3 regions of the Arthrobacter sp. NPDC092385 genome follow, and region 3 is predicted to be linked to each of the others. Evidence: riboswitches for the same ligand, from Rfam matches in the RefSeq annotation. Region 3 holds a riboswitch; each other region holds the start of a gene.

Region 1 (5,642 bases), on a different contig from region 3:
CGTCGTTTTGGGCCTGCCCGGATGATCAGGCTAGGATGGTACGTCGGTCATATGTTCTACAGGAGTCACCATTAAAAGCGATCTCAGTTCGCCGTTGACGTTCAGCGTCAAGGATCTCGGACGCAGTCCGGGAAGCATGCGGACAATCGAGGAACATGTACCGGCACCGAAGGATTTCGGCGTCGCCCTGATCGGCGTGCAGGAGGGTTCCGAGATGGAACTCGACCTGCGCTTCGAATCGGTACATGAGGGAATCCTGGTGTCGGGAACGGCAAACGTCGAGGTAACCGGCGAGTGCGGCCGTTGCCTGGAGCCACTGCGGTTCGACCGCGACGTGGACATCCAGGAGCTCTTCTTCTACAGCGACTCCGAGTCGCTGTCGGTGGAAGAGGAAGAAGAACAGCACAGGGTGGAGAACGATTCGGTCGCTCTGGAGCCCGTGCTGAGGGATGCGGTGGTTACGTCGCTGCCATTCCAGCCGGTGTGCCGGGAGGATTGCAAGGGTCTGTGCTCCGAATGCGGAGCCCGGCTCAACGATGATCCGGACCACCACCATGAAGTTCTGGATCCTCGCTGGTCAGCCCTCGCCGGGTTGGCAGGCACCGCCGCTGAGAATGACGCGGCACCCAAGTCAGAGTCAGACGAGAGAGAAGAGAGTTAGCCGTGGCTGTCCCCAAGCGGAAGATGTCCCGCGCGAATACCCGCGCACGCCGGTCCCAGTGGAAGGCAACCGCCCCCAAGCTGGTCAAGACCCTCGAGAACGGCCGCGTCACCTACAGCCTCGCCCACCAGGCCAAGGTTGTCACCGATTCAGCCGGCACGCCGCTGTTCCTCGAGTACAAGGGCCGCAAGGTAGCCGACGTCTGACAACGGACCCCGGCCCGCCGCATGCCTGACGGTGCGGCGGGCATCGGCCCGATGCTGGATCAGCTGATGCGGTTGTGAAGAATACTGAAGACCTTACGAAGCGTCTCGGTGTCGATATCGACGCCGAGACGCTTCGTCTTGCCCTGACCCACCGGTCCTATGCCTATGAGAAGGGCGGGATCCCCACCAACGAGCGCCTGGAGTTCCTCGGCGACTCGGTGCTGGGCCTCTCGGTGACGGACGCGCTGTACCGCGACAATCCCGGACTCTCCGAGGGTGAGCTCGCGAAGAGGCGATCGGCCGTCGTGAGCACCAAGGCACTCGCCGGGGTGGCGCGCTCCCTGGACCTCGGCAGTTACGTGCTGCTCGGGCAGGGTGAGAAGCTCACCAACGGGCGCGACAAGGCCTCGATCCTCGCCGACACCATGGAGGCCGTCATCGGTGCGGCCTACCTCAGCCACGGCATCGAGACTGCGCGCGTGATGGTCATGCGGCTGATCGGACCGCTGCTGCGGGATTCCGCCGTGCTCGGCGAAGGCACCGACTGGAAGACCCGCATCCAGGAGACGGCGGCGGCACGGCGTCTCGGACTCATCGACTACCAGGTCGAGGGGACGGGCCCCGACCACGCCCGCACGTTCACGGCCCGCCTGCTGATCGGCGGTGTGGAGTACGGCTCCGGCTGCGGGAATTCGAAGAAGGAAGCCGAGCAGGCGGCCGCGGCCGAGTCCTGGAAGCTCCTGGTGGCCGGTGCCGGTGCATCGCCCGACAGCGACGCGGCGGACGTCCGGCCCGCCGTCGGGCCCTGAGTGCCTGAACTGCCCGAGGTCGAGGTGGTGCGCCGCGGCCTTGCGCGCTGGGTCACCGGGCGCGTCATCGAGACCGTCGAGGTCCTGGACGCCCGATCGCTCCGACGTCATGTCGCCGGCGTGGAGGACTTCGAGGGGAACGTCGCGGGTGCCCGCGTGAGGGACGTCGTGCGCCGTGGGAAGTTCCTCTGGATGACCCTCGAGGACCCCGGGAGCATGTCCGCCCACCCGCGCGTGGCCCTGATGGCGCACCTCGGCATGAGTGGGCAACTGCTGATCGAGGAGCCCGGTGCGCCGCTGGAGAAGCACCTCAAGGTACGCCTCCGGCTCTCCCGCGCTGTCGACGAGGAGGGCGCGGACCTTCCGGCCGACCTGCGGTTCGTGGACCAGCGCATCTTCGGCGGCATGTTCGTCGCAGACCTGGAGCCGACGGAGGACGGCGGGCCGGGCGGGCTCGGAGCCGGCAGCCTTCCCCTGGTGCCCCATCAGGCCGCACACATCGCGCGGGATCCCCTCGACCCGGCGTTCTCCGCGGAGTCCTTCCACCGACGGCTCCGGCAACGGAAGACCGGGCTCAAACGCGCCCTGCTCGATCAGGGGCTCATCTCGGGCATCGGCAACATCTATGCCGACGAGGCGTTATGGGCGGCCAGGTTCCATTACGCCCGTCCCACCGACACCATGAGGCGTCCCGATACCGTGCGCATCCTCGAGGCGGCCACCACCGTCATGACGCGCGCCCTGGCGGCCGGCGGCACGAGTTTCGACGCGCTGTACGTGAACGTGAACGGGGCGTCCGGCTACTTCGCCCGGGACCTCGAAGCCTACGGGCGCGCCGGTTTGTCCTGCCGCCGGTGTGCCGCGGAAGGCCGGCATACCCTGCTGCGCCGGGAGTCCTTCATGAACAGGTCGTCCTACCTGTGTCCCTTCTGCCAGCCGAAGCCGCGCAACGCACGCCTGTAGCCGAGCGTGCCGGAAATTCGGCGAGATCCAGGTCTCGTGATCCAAACGTGACAAGAGCAGGTCCAGCGCGTACCGTTAACCCCGCGCCCGTCCACCACGGAGGGGCGCCCTTCCTCACTCTGCCTAACCCTGTCGATGAGGACGGACCGTTCGCACAAGACATTCGACAGGGGCGGGGGAACCGATAGCGGACTCGTCACGAGTCCTAGGGGTAAAGACACGCGTGGACCAGCTTTGGGGCGGTGGTCCACGAACAGCGTGTCCGGATGTCCCATCCGAACCCGACAGCTAACTTCGTAGGCATTGGGAAAGGCATCATCATGTCCAAGAAGAGCCATGTCGCGCGCCACCGGGCCGTCCCTGCGCGTATCAACCCCCTCGTCACGGCATCCCGTGCAGTCACCGCGACTGCTTCGGTCGCTGGCAAGCCCGCCGCCGTCGTCGTTGCCGCATCCGGCATCATGATCGGCGCCGCACTTCCGGCCAGCGCCGCAGGCGAGATCGTCCCCGTCGAGACGGTCAGCCAGCAGGCCGCGGCAGTGAGCACCGCTTCGGCCGGTTCCTACACGGTCCAGGCGGGCGACACCCTCGGCAGCATCGCAGCAGCTCACGGCGTGAGCCTCGACGGCCTGTTCACGGCCAACGGCCTCGGCTACAGCTCGATCATCTACCCCGGCCAGTCGCTCTCGCTCAGCGGTTCGGCTGCACCCCAGCAGTACTCGGTGCAGTCCGCTTCCGTCGTAGCCGCACCGCAGGCTGCTCCCGCTGCTCCTGCTCCCGCAGCACCGTACAGCTTCCAGTCGGCATCGATCGGTGCGCCCGCTCCCGGCATCGTCGGAACGGCCCTGCAGGGCAAGGGGTCCGGCTACGTCTACGGCGGAACGTCCTACGGCGCCTGGGACTGCTCGGGCTTCGTCCAGTGGGTCTACGCCCAGAACGGCATCAACCTGCCGCGCACCACCTGGTCGCAGTTCGCCGCGCTCAAGGGCACCAACAACCCCCAGCCGGGCGACCTGGTGAGCCAGAACGGCGGCAGCCACGTCGGTATCTACCTCGGCAACGGCCAGATGATCAGTGCACTCAACCCCTCGCAGGGCACGCAGGTGCACTCCGTCAACGTCATGTCGGTGGACGGCTACTACACCCGCTAGCGTGTCGTCGGTCCGCCGATGACGCAGCAGTGACACAGAAGGGCGGGATGCATGCATCCCGCCCTTCGCCATGTCCCGGTGGAGTTCCGCCTGCTCAGCGGTAGGAGGCAGCCAGCCGCTCGAAGCCCTCGTCGATACCGATCGACGGTTCCCACTGCAGGACCGCCCGGGTGCGCCGTTGGTCGAACCAGTGCGCCGTCGAGAGCTGCTCGGCGAGGAACCGGGTCATGGGCGGCTCCTCCGGCCGTCCCAGCGCACGCCAGGCGCGCTCGATCACGGCGCCCGCGCCGCGCGCCATGGAGCCGGGTACGGACCATCCGGGCGGTCGCACCCCTCCGGCACGGCAGATCCCCTCGAGCAACTCCGCGATGGGGCGCGGCTCGCCGTTCGTCACGACGAACGCCTGGCCCCGGGCGGCCTCGATCCGGCGGAGGCAGGCGATGATCGCCGACGCCGCGTTGTCGACGTACGTGGTGTCGATCAGGGCGGTCCCGCCGTCGAGGAGGGGCAGCCGGCCGTGGCGGGCCCGGTCGATGACGCGCTCCACGAGCTGCGTGTCGCCGGGGCCCCAGACGATGTGCGGCCGTACGGCCGCGACGCGGAAGGCGGGGGTCGAGCGGGCGAGGGCCAGCAGTTCGGCCGCTGCCTTCGTGCGCGCGTAGTCGCCCCGGGCGTGGTCCGGATCGGCCGGACCGGCCCCTGCACCCACCAGAGACGTCCCCTGGTGCGCGACCGATGGCGAGGAGACGTGGACGACGTCGGTGACGCCTGCCTCCTCGGCTGCGTCGAGGAGGTGCCGGGTGCCGTCGATGTTCGTGCGGACGAACTCGCCGGGGGCGCCCGTGAAGGATACCTTCGCGGCCAGGTGGATGACGGCGTCGCAGCCCTCCACCGCCGCGGCGACGGCCGTCCTGTCCGTGATCGAGCCGAGGGCGTCCTGAGCGCCGTCGACGCCGGACGGGCGGCGCTGGAAGCACCGCACCTCGTGGCCGTCCTCGAGGAGGTGCTCGGCGACGGCCCGTCCGAGCATGCCGCTCGCTCCGGTCACGAGGACCGTCACAGGGATCCTGCCCGTCCGCCCGAGAGGAACCGGCCGCTCCACTCGGAGACCCGCGCGCGGTCGATCTTCGCGTTGTGGCGGATGTCCACCGGCAGGGCCGGAACCGTGATGACGGCCGCGAGCTCGATCCCGCGTTCGCGTGCCGCGGACCGGGCAGCTGCCGCCAGGGGGGATGCGGCGAGGTGCGGACGGCGTCCCGCCTCCTTCGCCTCGAGCACCGCGACGACCGCCTGGGTCCCCGAAGGGCCCACGCCGACGACCGCGGCGAGACGGACGCCGTCGACCTCCTCCAGCGCCTGCTCGAGTCCGACGGGCGTCACGATTCCCGCCGCGGCGGTAATGACGTGTCCCAGCCTGCCCTCCACCCAGAGGCGGCCGTCGGCGTCGAAGTGCCCGACGTCGCCCGTGCGGTGCCAGGGGTGCGTGCGTGCGGAATCCTGCTGCGTCTTCCACAGCCGGAAATAGCGGTCCTTGACGTGGGGGGCGTCGACGAGGATCTCGCCCGTCACCCCCGGCGCCGTCGTGGGATCCCCGGTCGCCGTGCCGGCGCTGTCGAGCGGGGCCACGGACACCCGGGCTCCGTTGACCGGGCGGCCGACGCAGACCCCGTTGCCGGCGCCGGCGAGGCCGGACGCTGCGGCGGCTGCCGCAGCCCGGATGCCGTCGTGGTCGATGTCCGTGACGAGGAGCGATTCCGTCATCCCGTAGGGCGTGTGGAGTGCTGCCGCGGGGACGAGGTGCTGCACGGCGTCCAGGAGCGGGACGGGGATCGGGGCGCCGGCCGAGAGCAGC
Region 2 (5,642 bases), on a different contig from region 3:
TCTGCGGCGCAGCCGTCGCCGCAGCCGGGCCGATCGCCTTCGTGGGACTCGTCATCCCGCACATGGTGCGCCTCGTCGTCGGTGCCGACTACCGCTGGATCCTGCCGTTCTCGGCCCTCCTCGGGCCGGTTCTGCTGCTCGGAGCGGACATCATCGGCCGGGTGGTCCTGCCGCCGGGCGAGGTGCAGGTCGGCATCATGACGGCGGTCGTGGGCGCTCCCTTCTTCGTCTGGCTCGTCCGGCGGCGCAGGATGGCGCACCTGTGAGCACGTCGGTCGATCCCACCCCCGTCATGCCTGCGCGCGCTGCGGCACGCCCCGCAGCAGGCCTCGCCGCCGCACGCGTCCGGCGCCACCGGAGCACCGGCGCACGCGTAGCGGCGGCAGCCGGCGTCGTCGTCGTGCTGTTCGCCGTGAACATCCTGCTCGGCACCTACACCGTGACCATCCCGGACTTCTTCCGCATCCTCGGCGGCGCCGACATCTCGGGTGCCAGCTTCATCGTGATGGAGAACAAGCTGCCGCGGGCCATGATCGGGCTCCTGGTCGGCATGGCCTTCGGCATCGCGGGAGCCGTCTTCCAGACCATGCTGCGGAACCCGCTCGCGAGCCCCGACATCATCGGCATCAGCTACGGGGCGAGCGCCTCGGCGGTGACGGCGATCGTCCTCTTCGGCGCCGCCGGCGCCGCCGTGTCCTTCTCCGCGCTGATCGGGGCCATGGTGGTCGCCGCGGCGATCTACCTCATCTCGCGCCGCGGGGGAGTCGCGGGTTACCGGCTGATCCTCGTCGGCATCGGCTTCGCGGCGGTGATGCACGCACTCGTGAGCTTCCTCATCACCCGCGCGGACCTCCGCACGGCGAGCGACGCGCTGCTGTGGCTCAACGGGTCGCTGAACTCGAGCACCTGGGATCGCGCCACGGTGCTGGTCGCCTCCCTCGTCGTCCTGCTGCCCGCCGCCGCGATCCTCTCCCGCAGCCTGCAGGGACTCGAACTCGGCGACGACGCCGCCGCCGGCCTCGGCATCCGCGTCGAGGCGGCGCGGCTGGGCCTCATGTCCAGCGCCGTCGCCCTCGCCGCCGTCGCCACCGCTGCGGCCGGGCCCATCGCATCGATCGCCTTCCTGTCCGGGCCGATAGCCCGGCGCCTGCTCGGCAACCGCCCATCGCTCGTGATGGCAGCCCTCGTGGGTGCCGGAATCGTCCTCGGGGCGGATTTCGTCGCCGCGAACCTCATTCCCGGGACGTCGCTGCCCGTCGGAGTGGTGACCGGCGCGCTCGGTGCGCCGTTCCTGCTGTGGCTGCTCGCCACGGCGAACCGATCAGGCCAGGGAGGCTGAGCATGGCTGAACGCCAGGACCCCACGGCGCCGGACACCCTGTCCGCTGCGGGGCTCACACTCGCATATGACGAGCGCACCGTGGTCGACGGCCTCACCGTCGACCTTCCGGCGGGCAAGGTCACGGTGATCGTCGGCGCCAACGCGTGCGGCAAGTCGACCCTGCTGCGGGGTCTCGCCCGGCTCCTCAAGCCGGTCGCCGGCACGGTGGTCCTCAACGGATCGGACATCCATTCGCAGTCCACGAAGGCCGTGGCCCGCGTGCTCGGGCTCCTGCCGCAGACTCCGCTCGCCCCGGACGGCATCAGCGTCGCCGATCTCGTAGGGCGCGGGCGGTACCCCCACCAGGGGTGGTTCCGGCAGTGGACACCGGAGGACGACGCCGCCGTCGCGGACGCGCTCGAAGCGACGGACACGCTGGCCCTGGCCGACCGCAGCGTCGACGAGCTGAGTGGCGGCCAGCGCCAGCGCGTGTGGATCGCGATGGCCCTCGCGCAGCAGACGGGGATCCTGCTGCTCGACGAGCCGACCACGTTCCTCGACGTCACCCACCAGATCGAGGTGCTCGATCTCATCACCGACCTCAACAGGCGCTCCGGGACGACCGTCGTCATGGTGCTGCACGACCTGAACCTCGCGGCACGCTACGCGGACCACCTGATCGCGATGCGGGACGGCCGGATCGTCGCCGAGGGGGCGCCGTCCGCCGTCGTCACCGAGGACACGGTCTCGGGCGTGTTCGACCTGGCATGCCGCGTGATCGAGGACCCGGTGTCCGGCACGCCCATGGTGGTTCCCATCGGCAGGCACCACGGTGCCGCCGCGCCCGTCCGTCCCCCGACATCCCCGGCCGGCCGCGAGCCGCTCCGGGGCTACCGACCCAACCCGCAGGACATCGTTCCCGCCCACGTGGAGGCAGCATCATGACCGAAGTCACCCAGCGAAGCGCGCGGCGCACCACGGCGGACACCGAGCCCATGGTGCTGGCATTCGACGTCGTCGTCACGGCGGTCCAGGACCTCAGCTCCACGTTCCGCCGCATCACTTTCGGCGGCACCTGCCTGGCGGCGTTCGGCGTGGCGGGGGACACCCTCGATCTCCGGATCAAGATCGTCATCCCCGCGGCGGGGCGCGAGTGCCCCGACATCGCAGGGATGATGAGGCGCGGCGACTCGGCGAACTGGTACCAGCTGTGGCTCGGCATGGAGGCGGAGGAGCGCGGCTCCATGCGCACCTACACCGTGCGTGAGTCCCGCTGCGGCGGGCCGCAGCCGGAGATCGACGTCGACTTCGTCATGCACCTCGACGCCGACGGGCGCGGAGGGCCCGCGTCGGAGTGGGCGGCAGCGGCCCGGCCCGGCGACCGTGTCTGCGTGATCGGCCCCAACTCCGCCGCGGCCCAGTGCGCGACGGCGGGTGCCTACGGCGGGATCGAATGGAGCCCGGGACTCGCGCAGCACGTGCTGCTGGCCGGCGACGAGACGGCCGTGCCGGCCATCAGCGCGATCCTCGAGGCCCTGCCCGCGGACATCGGCGGCCATGCCTTCCTCGAGGTGCCGGGCGAGCAGGACATCCAGGACATCCGGACGCGGTCGTCCGTCGCCGTCACCTGGCTGGTGCGCGGGCGGCGGGGCCACGGCGAGCTCCTCGAGTCGGCCGTCCGCGACGCCGTCCGGGTTCCGGGCTGGGTGTCGCTCTCGGGCCCGGAGCCGGTTGCGGGGGGACGCGAGCCCGAGGACGTGGACATCGACGGATCCATCCTCTGGGAGACACCGCAGCGCCTCGAGGCGGCGATCGTGAGATCGACGGTCAATCCCGGGCGCCTCCCGGGCAGCCAGCCCTTCTACGCGTGGATCGCGGGCGAGGCAGCCGTGGTGCGTGGACTGCGTCGCTACCTCGTACGGGACGTCGGGGTGGACAGGAAGCAGGTTGCGTTCATGGGCTATTGGCGCAAGGGGCGCGCAGAGCTCTCCTGAAGCACCGGCGGCGGCCGAAACTCAGGTTTTCCCGCGTCTTTCCGCAGGATTCCGATGCCGGACCGCAGTGTCGCACGAATCATCCACAGGCTGGATAACGGAATTGTAACTACGCGTGTCCTCGCCTACTGTTTGACCAGTCAAAGCTGGTCCATGTGATCCAGGTCCGCACGCCTAACCCTGCCAGCGGACCGCCTGAACAACCTGTGGCAGGGGTGGAGGATCCACATTCCGGCGGCTCGTGCCGCCTCGGGGTGAAGCCCTCAGCACGGCGCGCCTCGGATGCGGTCCTGCCGCCGTCCGAGCCCGCGCCGAGGGGGCCGAGTTCACTCTTGCTCGAATCCGACAGCTGACTTCGTGGGCGTCCTGAGAGAGGTATGCAGTTGACCCAGACGGTCCTGTCCGGGCGCCGTCGCGCGTCCGACGAGCGCGCGCACCACCAGTCGGCCCTCCGCCGCTCCGCCCACGCCCCGCTTCCGAGCCGTCGCTCGCTCCGCGTCCAGTCGCATCCCGCCGACCCGGCGGCTCCGGCCGTTCCTGCGACTGCCGCCACGGCATCCCCGGCCGCTCCCGGTGCACCCGCGGTGCACGGCTCCGCCGTCCGGCTCCCTGCGCCGGTAGCCGCCCTGCCGGTGGCCGTCCTGACGGCGCCCGTCCTGCCCGCCTCGCCCTTCGTGGTTCCTGCTCCCGGCGTGCCTGCTCCTGCAGCACACGGGCTCGACGCCGCGCCGGACCGGACCCGCCGTGAACTTCGCGAGCGGGAGAGGGCCGGGCGCGACGCGGCGGCCACCGCTGCGCTGACGCCCGAGGCCACCGCGCCCACGCCGGCAGCCCCCGTACCCGACCTCCCCACCCGGCGGAGCGCCCGCGCGTCGGACCTGGACACGCGGCCGCAGACCCGGTCCGCACGGCGCGCAGCCCGCCACTCCTCGACGCTCCTCCGCGCAGCCGCAGGGCCGACGCCGCTGGCACGGTTGCGTGACAACGCGGCCACCGCGGGTATCGTGCTCGCCTCGGCGGGCCTCCTCATGGGGGCCGTCGCGCCATCGGCCGCCACCACGCCCGCCGGCGCCGACGGTGTCGCCCTCGCCTCCGGGATCGCGCCGGCCGTCACCGCGCCGGCGGAGGCCACGGTCATCTTCGCCCTCGAGAGCGCAGGTCCGGCCGCCGAGGGGATCGCGCCGAGCATCGCCGACGCGCGGGCGCTCTCGGCCTCGCTGACACCCGCCGCGAAGGAGCGCAAGGCCTTCGGTGCTCCTGTGGACAACCCGGTGGTCGCCTCGACCTTCGGGTACCGCGTGAACCCCCTGGGCGGCTACGGGTCCGAACTCCACACCGGCCAGGACTACGCCAGCGCGTGCGGCACCCCAATCAGGGCGGCCGACGCGGGAACCGTCGTCGACTCCGGCTGGCACGCGTACGGCGGAGGCCAGCGCATCGTGATCGACCACGGTGACGGCTTGAAGACCACCTACAACCACATGAGCGCTCTCGGGGTCGTGGTCGGGGCCACGGTGAACCGTGGCGACGTCATCGGCGCGGTTGGCAGCACGGGCAACTCCACCGGCTGCCACCTGCACTTCGAGGTCCTGGTCGATGACGAGAAGGTGGACCCGCAGCCCTGGCTGTGACTACCCGGCGGTGAGCATGTCCCGGTTCGGGAGGTGCCGCCTCCTTCCGCTACGGCAGGGGCTCGCTGACGACGGCGGGGTCCTTGTAGCCCAGCGGCATCCGGAGCCGGAGCGAGTCGGGCTTCATCTCGAAGGCCATGTGCGTCGCCTTGCCCAGCGGGTCGCCGTCGAGCTGCACCTCGAGCGGCTCGCGCAGGGTGACCTCCGCCGTGCGGCACTGGAAGTACTCGAGGGAGGGGTCCTTGCCCTTGCCCTTGCCGCGTGTGAACAGCTTGCCCGCAACGGCGAGCCAGCCGAGCCTGCCCTTGGGGGCGACGGTCATGAGGTCCATCAGGCCGTCGTCGATCTTCGCGCCGGGAAAGATCTCGAGGCCGCCCATGATCTTCCCGCAGTTCCCGCCCATCACGCTGCGGAGACGGCGCTCGAAGGGCCTGCCGCCGTCCACGGAGATGGTGGTCCGGGCCGGCCTGCCCGGGAGGTTCCTGATCCCGGCGTCGACATAGGCGAGCCAGCCCACCTTGTCCTTCAGCTCGTCACGCGTGTCGGACATGATGGCGGCGTCGTAGCCGATACCGGCCATGACGAGGAAGACGTGGGCGTCCTGCGCCCGGTCCACCGTCACGTGCACGACGTCGATGGTGCGTTCGGTCCCGCGGAAGGCGGCTTCGACGGCGGCGTCCGGGTCGTCGACGGCGAT
Region 3 (5,642 bases):
GGAGCTCTCTTCCCCGTCCTACCGGCATTCCTCGATGTATCCGAGTACGTCATGAACACGTGGAAAGCCGCGCGCGACCGAGCGGACCTCGCGGCAACAATAGGGAGGCGCTTTTCCCGACGAGACCAGTCCATCGAGCCGCAGGATCTTCTCGTCTGGCAGGAACGTCTCTTTGACCTCCGTCGAACCACCCCTCAAGTGCCGAACTGGCTATACAAGATCACCCGTGCACGCAATGAACGCGCGATGAAACAGACTGCGAGTCACTTACGACATCAGAGCACCGACTGACGCCGTTAGTCGTCTCGGACTGAATCTTCTACCGACTCGTCTCCGAGAAGCGAGGTGGTGAGCTGAACGAATTCCTGCTTAAAAAAGTCGTTCTCGTACTCGGTGCTCGTCTGCGACCAGTGCTCAGCCTCGAGCGTAGGCAGCATCCTGATGATCGCTGACCTCAGGTACACCCCGCGGCTTCGGCTCGTGCGATCCGCTAAGGCGTCCAGGCGCTTGATAATGTCATTCGTCAGTCGCACGGACACGACATGATTTGGGTGCTGAGGAGACTGCTTACGACTCACCACGAAGACCTCCTGCGTCAGTAGTAAACAATGTTTACTACTGACCGCTGACAGTCACAGCACCAGCACCTCGTCCCGCACCTTCACCATTTCGGGGATTACTTCGACCTAGTGGGCGCCCACTCACGCTGGATGCGTCGCCCTCTACCTCGACCTCAAGAGCCGGCGCATGCGTGTGACTGAGTAGGAGCCTGCGGACGGGCTTTAACAAAAAGTGGCAGGTACCCCCGTCCAGGGCACCTGCCACTCTTGTTCAGCTTACGGACGCTGGGCGTCCGCTGAATCTGTGTTAGCCGTTGACGCGCACGAAGGACGAACCGGCGAGGTCCGACAGGGGGTGCTTGATCGTGAGGTTCGCGCCGTTCATGCCGCTGCTGATGACTTCGCCGTTGCCGACGTAGATGCCGATGTGGCCGGGGCGGATGACCAGGTCACCGGGGGCGGGGGTCGAGACGACTGTGCCGTACTGGTAGAACTGCGTGGGGCCGAGGTCTCCGACGTTCTTGCCGATGGAGCGCAGGGCCCGCTCGACGAGGATGGTGCAGTCCTGGATGGAGCCGAGCTGGCCGTAGGCCGAGGCGACGAGGGCGGCGCCGACGCCGCTGGCGGGGACCGCAGGAGCCGCGGGGGCTGCCGGGGCGATCGGTGCGATGGTCGCGGAGGTCAGCTGGATGCCGGCCGGTGCGGCTGCGGGTGCGGGTGCCACTGCGGCAGCTGCGGGGGCGGGTGCTGCGTAGAAGACCTGGCTGGCCGGTGCTGCTGCGGGGACCGCCGCGGGGCTGACGGCAACGCTTGCTCCGCCGGTGAGCTTGATTTGCTGCCCGGGGTAGATGATCGACGCGTAGGACAGGCCGTTCTGGGCCATGAGCGTGTTGAGGTTTAGTCCGTGCTTGGCAGCGATGGCGCCGAGGGTGTCGCCGGCGACGACGGTGTGCACGCCTGCAGCGGCAGGAGCTGCAACAACTGCGGGGGCGACGGGTGCGGCTGCAACGGGAGCCTGGGCTACGGTGCCCGTAGTGGCTTCCTGGGTGTAGGTGCCGGCCTGTGCGGGGGCGCCGACGGCGAAGACGAGGCCGCCGGTTGCTGCTGCGATGATGGCGGGCTTACCGAGTGCTACGGCACCGGTCTTCGCGGAGTGCGACAGGCCCTCGAGGGCGATGGAGTGGGTGACGACGGCGCGGTGGCGCGCCGGAATGGACGTACGTGACATGGTGATTGCCTCTCCCATGCCTGCGGGGTGAGCTGTCGGGTTCGGATGGGAGTTCACCCGGCCGTCCTTCAAGCCCTGGGCACTACCCTGCCGTCGCGGACGCTACGTGCAGGTCGTGCCTAGGTTGTCGGATCGACTTAACCCCGAGGGTCATCGCACAGATACATGCGGTGGCCCGGTGGAAACGTGGTTCCCCCGTCCCTGCCTACTGGGTGGTACGAACGGTTCCCGGATGCAGCGGCAGGGCTCGGCATTCTGCGCGGGAGTATGGTCTCGGCGGGGTGCCGAGAACATTGGACGAGAATACCCCAGGGTGGTATCAAAGTCACGTTCAGGTAACGGAGCACGGCGTGTCTTCGCAACACACCGTGAGCCGGATACCTGATGGTTACCGAGGTCAACAAAGCGCCGCCGATATGCCGCGGATATAGGGACAGGGGCCCTAACGACCAGCGATACTGGAAGTTGCTGCGCGATGGGCGCAGCAGGGGAAGGCACCAACGATCTCGGGCCGGCGCAACCGGATCGCATCGTTTGGTGGTGAAAGGGAATGACCGTGAGCTCCGGAACCGGAACGCATGCCAGCACTGCAACATCTCACGAAGCGGTTTCTGAAGCAGCCGGTGAGGCCACAGCACCCGACGCGGGCCAAAATCAGAAGGTGACTGGGCACACAGCCCATGGATACGCAGCGGACAAGGATGCGTACCTGCGACGCCTGAAGCGCATCGAGGGCCAGGTGCGCGGTATCGCCCGCATGGTCGATGAGGACAAGTACTGCATCGACATCCTCACCCAGGTTGCCGCGGTCAACAGTGCCATGCACGCCGTCAGCCTCGGATTGCTCGAGAACCACATGCAGCACTGCGTCGTCGACGCCGCTCACGAAGCCGCGACGAGCGGATCCTCCGACGTCATCGACGCCAAGGTCAAGGAAGCAACCCAAGCGATCAGCAGGCTCCTGCGCTAGACCCAGGCCTCCTCACCGAGCGCTGAACATGAGCGCTGGATGTGACGGGGTGAGGGTTTTCCGAAGACGGCTACTCGGTGGCTGCCCCTGGAGGCTGGAGTGTGGGGGCAGCCACCGGTGACCGAGCTCAGCTGAGAGTAGCGGCGAGTTCGCGGCAAGCCCTCTCGCAGCGGCGGCATGCTTCGGCGCAGATCCTGCAGTGCTCGTGCATCTGCGCGTGCTGCTCACATTCATCGGCGCACGCCTTGCAAGCGACTTCGCAGGCCAGCAGGACAGCTCGCGTGATGTTCGCGTCATAACCGGTATGCCGGGAGAGAATCCGGCCGGTCGTGGCGCAGATGTCCGCGCAGTCAGCGTTCGTGCGGATGCACTTGGTGAGTTCGGCAACCATGTCTTCGCTCAGACACGCGTCCCCGCACGCCGTGCAGGTCTGCGCACACTCGAAACAGGCCGCGATGCACTCGGCCAGCTTCTCGCGGTCAATACCGCCAAGATCCTTCGGGTACGTCTCGAGCATGGAGGTGATGTGAGTCATTGTTCCGCTCCTTATCCGTCGGTCTACTGAAGATTTACTGAAGGTTCAGGGGCATCCGGGGCCGGCGCCCCGCGTCTCACGCTAGCCCCCGCTCACCATGACCGGCCATGAATTCGTCGATGTGAGAGCGAGCAAGAATCCGCTTGACAGATACCCCATGGGGGTATAATTTCGTTGCTGTCGGCCCTCCTACGAGGTTTCCGGCATGACAACCGGAACCATTGTGATGGCGGGGCAGGCTCGCTGATCCTGACCTCCTACAGCGCTTCGATTCCCTCACGCATTCGCATGTTCCCTTGGAGGTTCCCATGTGCGGCACATCTGCTCCGTCGACCACTTCATCCACCGATTCGTCCATTGCTTCATCGACCGCTTCGTCTACTGTTTTGCTTCCCGTTACGGAGAAGAACGCCTCCGGGTGTTCCTGCTGCACCCCTCAGGAAGCTGCAGTGTCGGCTGCCCCGGTCACGTCCGACGACGTGTCCGCGGCGTTCCCGGTTCTTGGTCTGACCTGCGGCTCCTGCGCCTCCAGGGTCAGCGGCGCCGTCGGGAAAATCACCGGGGTCCATGAAGCACGGGTCGACCTCGTCGCCGGCGGCACATCCACCCTGCACGTCACTAGCACCACACCTCTCGACGCCGGGCTTGTCGCCTCGACGATCAGCGACGCCGGATACCAGCTGGCCTCCAAATAAGGCCGTGCAGCGCTTGATGTAGGAGCGCTGCAGGGACCAGAACATACCTGCTCAGGTGCCCCGGAAGGGCTCGATCATGACGAACAACGCACACCACCACAATCACCACCAGGGATCCCACAGTCCCACCAGCACACCCACCGCCACACCAACGGCCACAGAAGCTGCAGTCAACGGCAGCGATGACGCCCACACCACGCACGGCCAGGCCATGCCCCAGGCAGACGCCCACTCCGCTCTCGCCGAAACACACCACCCCACCGGCAACACCGCTCCGACCGACCACACTGGTCATGCAGGTCACGCCGGTCATTCAGGTCACTCGGGTGGGACCGCGGATGAGGATCATCAGGTCCACTCCCATGGGGAACATGCCGGGCATTCCACGGCCATGTTCAAGAACAAGTTCTGGCTCAGCCTGATCCTCACGATCCCCGTGGTCGCGTTCAGTCCTATGTTCACGATGCTCTTCGGGTACATGCCACCCCAGTTCCCGGGCTCGACGTTGATCGCCCCGATCCTGGGCACAGTCATCTTCGTCTACGGCGGGGCCCCGTTCCTCAAGGGCGGGGTGACGGAACTGAAGTCCCGGCAGCCGGGCATGATGCTGCTAATCGCAATGGCGATCAGCGTCGCGTTCATCGCCTCCTGGATCACCACCCTCGGTGTCGGCGGGTTCGACCTGGACTTCTGGTGGGAGCTCGCCCTGCTGGTGGTCATCATGCTGCTCGGGCACTGGATGGAGATGCGGGCCCTCGGCTCGGCCGCAGGAGCCCTGGACGCCCTGGCAGCGCTCCTGCCCGACGAAGCAGACCGGGTCACCGGCACGGGAACCGATGCGCGTGTTGAAACCGTCCCGGTCAGTTCCCTGGTCACCGGGGACGTGGTTCTCGTCCGTTCCGGTGCCCGGGTGCCGGCAGACGGGCAGATCGTCGACGGTGTCGCGGAGTTCGACGAGTCGATGATCACCGGCGAATCGCGCACCGTGTCCCGGACCGCCGGTGAGACCGTCGTCGCCGGAACGGTGGCCACCGATAACGCCGTCCGGGTGCAGGTCACGGCGGTCGGCGCGGATACAACCCTGGCCGGGATCCAGCGTCTGGTCGCCGAGGCGCAGGCCTCCTCCTCAAGGGCCCAAGCTCTTGCGGATCGGGCCGCGGCCCTGCTGTTCTACTTCGCCCTCGGCGCTGGCATCCTGACCTTCATCGCCTGGATGCTCCTCGGAAGCCCTGATGATGCCGTCATCCGCACGGTCACGGTTCTCGTGATCGCCTGCCCGCACGCCTTGGGCTTGGCGATCCCCCTGGTGATCGCGATCTCCACCGAACGCGCCGCGAAGGCCGGGGTGCTGATCAAGAACCGCATTGCCCTGGAGAGGATGCGCACGATCGACGTCGTCCTGTTCGACAAGACCGGCACCCTCACCGAGGGCCGGCACGCCGTCACCGCGACCACTACGGTCAACGGTGTCAGCGAGGCTGAGCTCCTGGCCCTGGCGGGAGCCGCAGAGGCCGACAGTGAGCACCCCGTCGCCCGGGCCATTGTCACCGCCGCACGATCCAACCCGGCAGCTGCAGACCTCGGTTACACCGGCACGGGTTTCGCGTCCATGACCGGGCGTGGTGTCCGCGCCACCGTCCAAGGCCACGACGTC

The links. Region 3 has a riboswitch for cyclic di-AMP ahead of ACIQCY_RS17250 (LysM peptidoglycan-binding domain-containing protein). Riboswitches for the same ligand answer to the same signal wherever they lie in the genome.
Region 1: another riboswitch for cyclic di-AMP. It lies ahead of ACIQCY_RS10065 (NlpC/P60 family protein); the one in region 3 lies ahead of ACIQCY_RS17250 (LysM peptidoglycan-binding domain-containing protein).
Region 2: another riboswitch for cyclic di-AMP. It lies ahead of ACIQCY_RS01215 (M23 family metallopeptidase); the one in region 3 lies ahead of ACIQCY_RS17250 (LysM peptidoglycan-binding domain-containing protein).

What each region holds. Positions count from the first base shown of each region.
Region 1 is NZ_JBIVQL010000006.1:202,518-208,159, reverse strand. It holds gene ACIQCY_RS10085 (YceD family protein) at 95-661, shown strand; gene rpmF (50S ribosomal protein L32) at 664-867, shown strand; gene rnc (ribonuclease III) at 942-1,676, shown strand; gene mutM (bifunctional DNA-formamidopyrimidine glycosylase/DNA-(apurinic or apyrimidinic site) lyase) at 1,677-2,639, shown strand; cyclic di-AMP (ydaO/yuaA leader) riboswitch at 2,750-2,957, shown strand; gene ACIQCY_RS10065 (NlpC/P60 family protein) at 2,960-3,790, shown strand; gene ACIQCY_RS10060 (NAD-dependent epimerase/dehydratase family protein) at 3,885-4,850, opposite strand; gene ACIQCY_RS10055 (alpha/beta fold hydrolase) at 4,847-5,642, opposite strand, start outside.
Region 2 is NZ_JBIVQL010000001.1:241,002-246,643, forward strand. It holds gene ACIQCY_RS01195 (FecCD family ABC transporter permease) at 1-266, shown strand, start outside; gene ACIQCY_RS01200 (FecCD family ABC transporter permease) at 293-1,339, shown strand; gene ACIQCY_RS01205 (ABC transporter ATP-binding protein) at 1,342-2,265, shown strand; gene ACIQCY_RS01210 (siderophore-interacting protein) at 2,262-3,314, shown strand; cyclic di-AMP (ydaO/yuaA leader) riboswitch at 3,476-3,694, shown strand; gene ACIQCY_RS01215 (M23 family metallopeptidase) at 3,698-4,945, shown strand; gene ACIQCY_RS01220 (diacylglycerol/lipid kinase family protein) at 4,995-5,642, opposite strand, start outside.
Region 3 is NZ_JBIVQL010000022.1:4,323-9,964, forward strand. It holds gene ACIQCY_RS17240 (S-4TM family putative pore-forming effector) at 1-291, shown strand, start outside; gene ACIQCY_RS17245 (ribbon-helix-helix protein, CopG family) at 297-581, opposite strand; gene ACIQCY_RS17250 (LysM peptidoglycan-binding domain-containing protein) at 868-1,788, opposite strand; cyclic di-AMP (ydaO/yuaA leader) riboswitch at 1,791-2,016, opposite strand; gene ACIQCY_RS17255 (metal-sensitive transcriptional regulator) at 2,339-2,758, shown strand; gene ACIQCY_RS17260 (four-helix bundle copper-binding protein) at 2,886-3,293, opposite strand; gene ACIQCY_RS17265 (heavy metal-associated domain-containing protein) at 3,743-3,988, shown strand; gene ACIQCY_RS17270 (heavy metal translocating P-type ATPase) at 4,065-5,642, shown strand, end outside.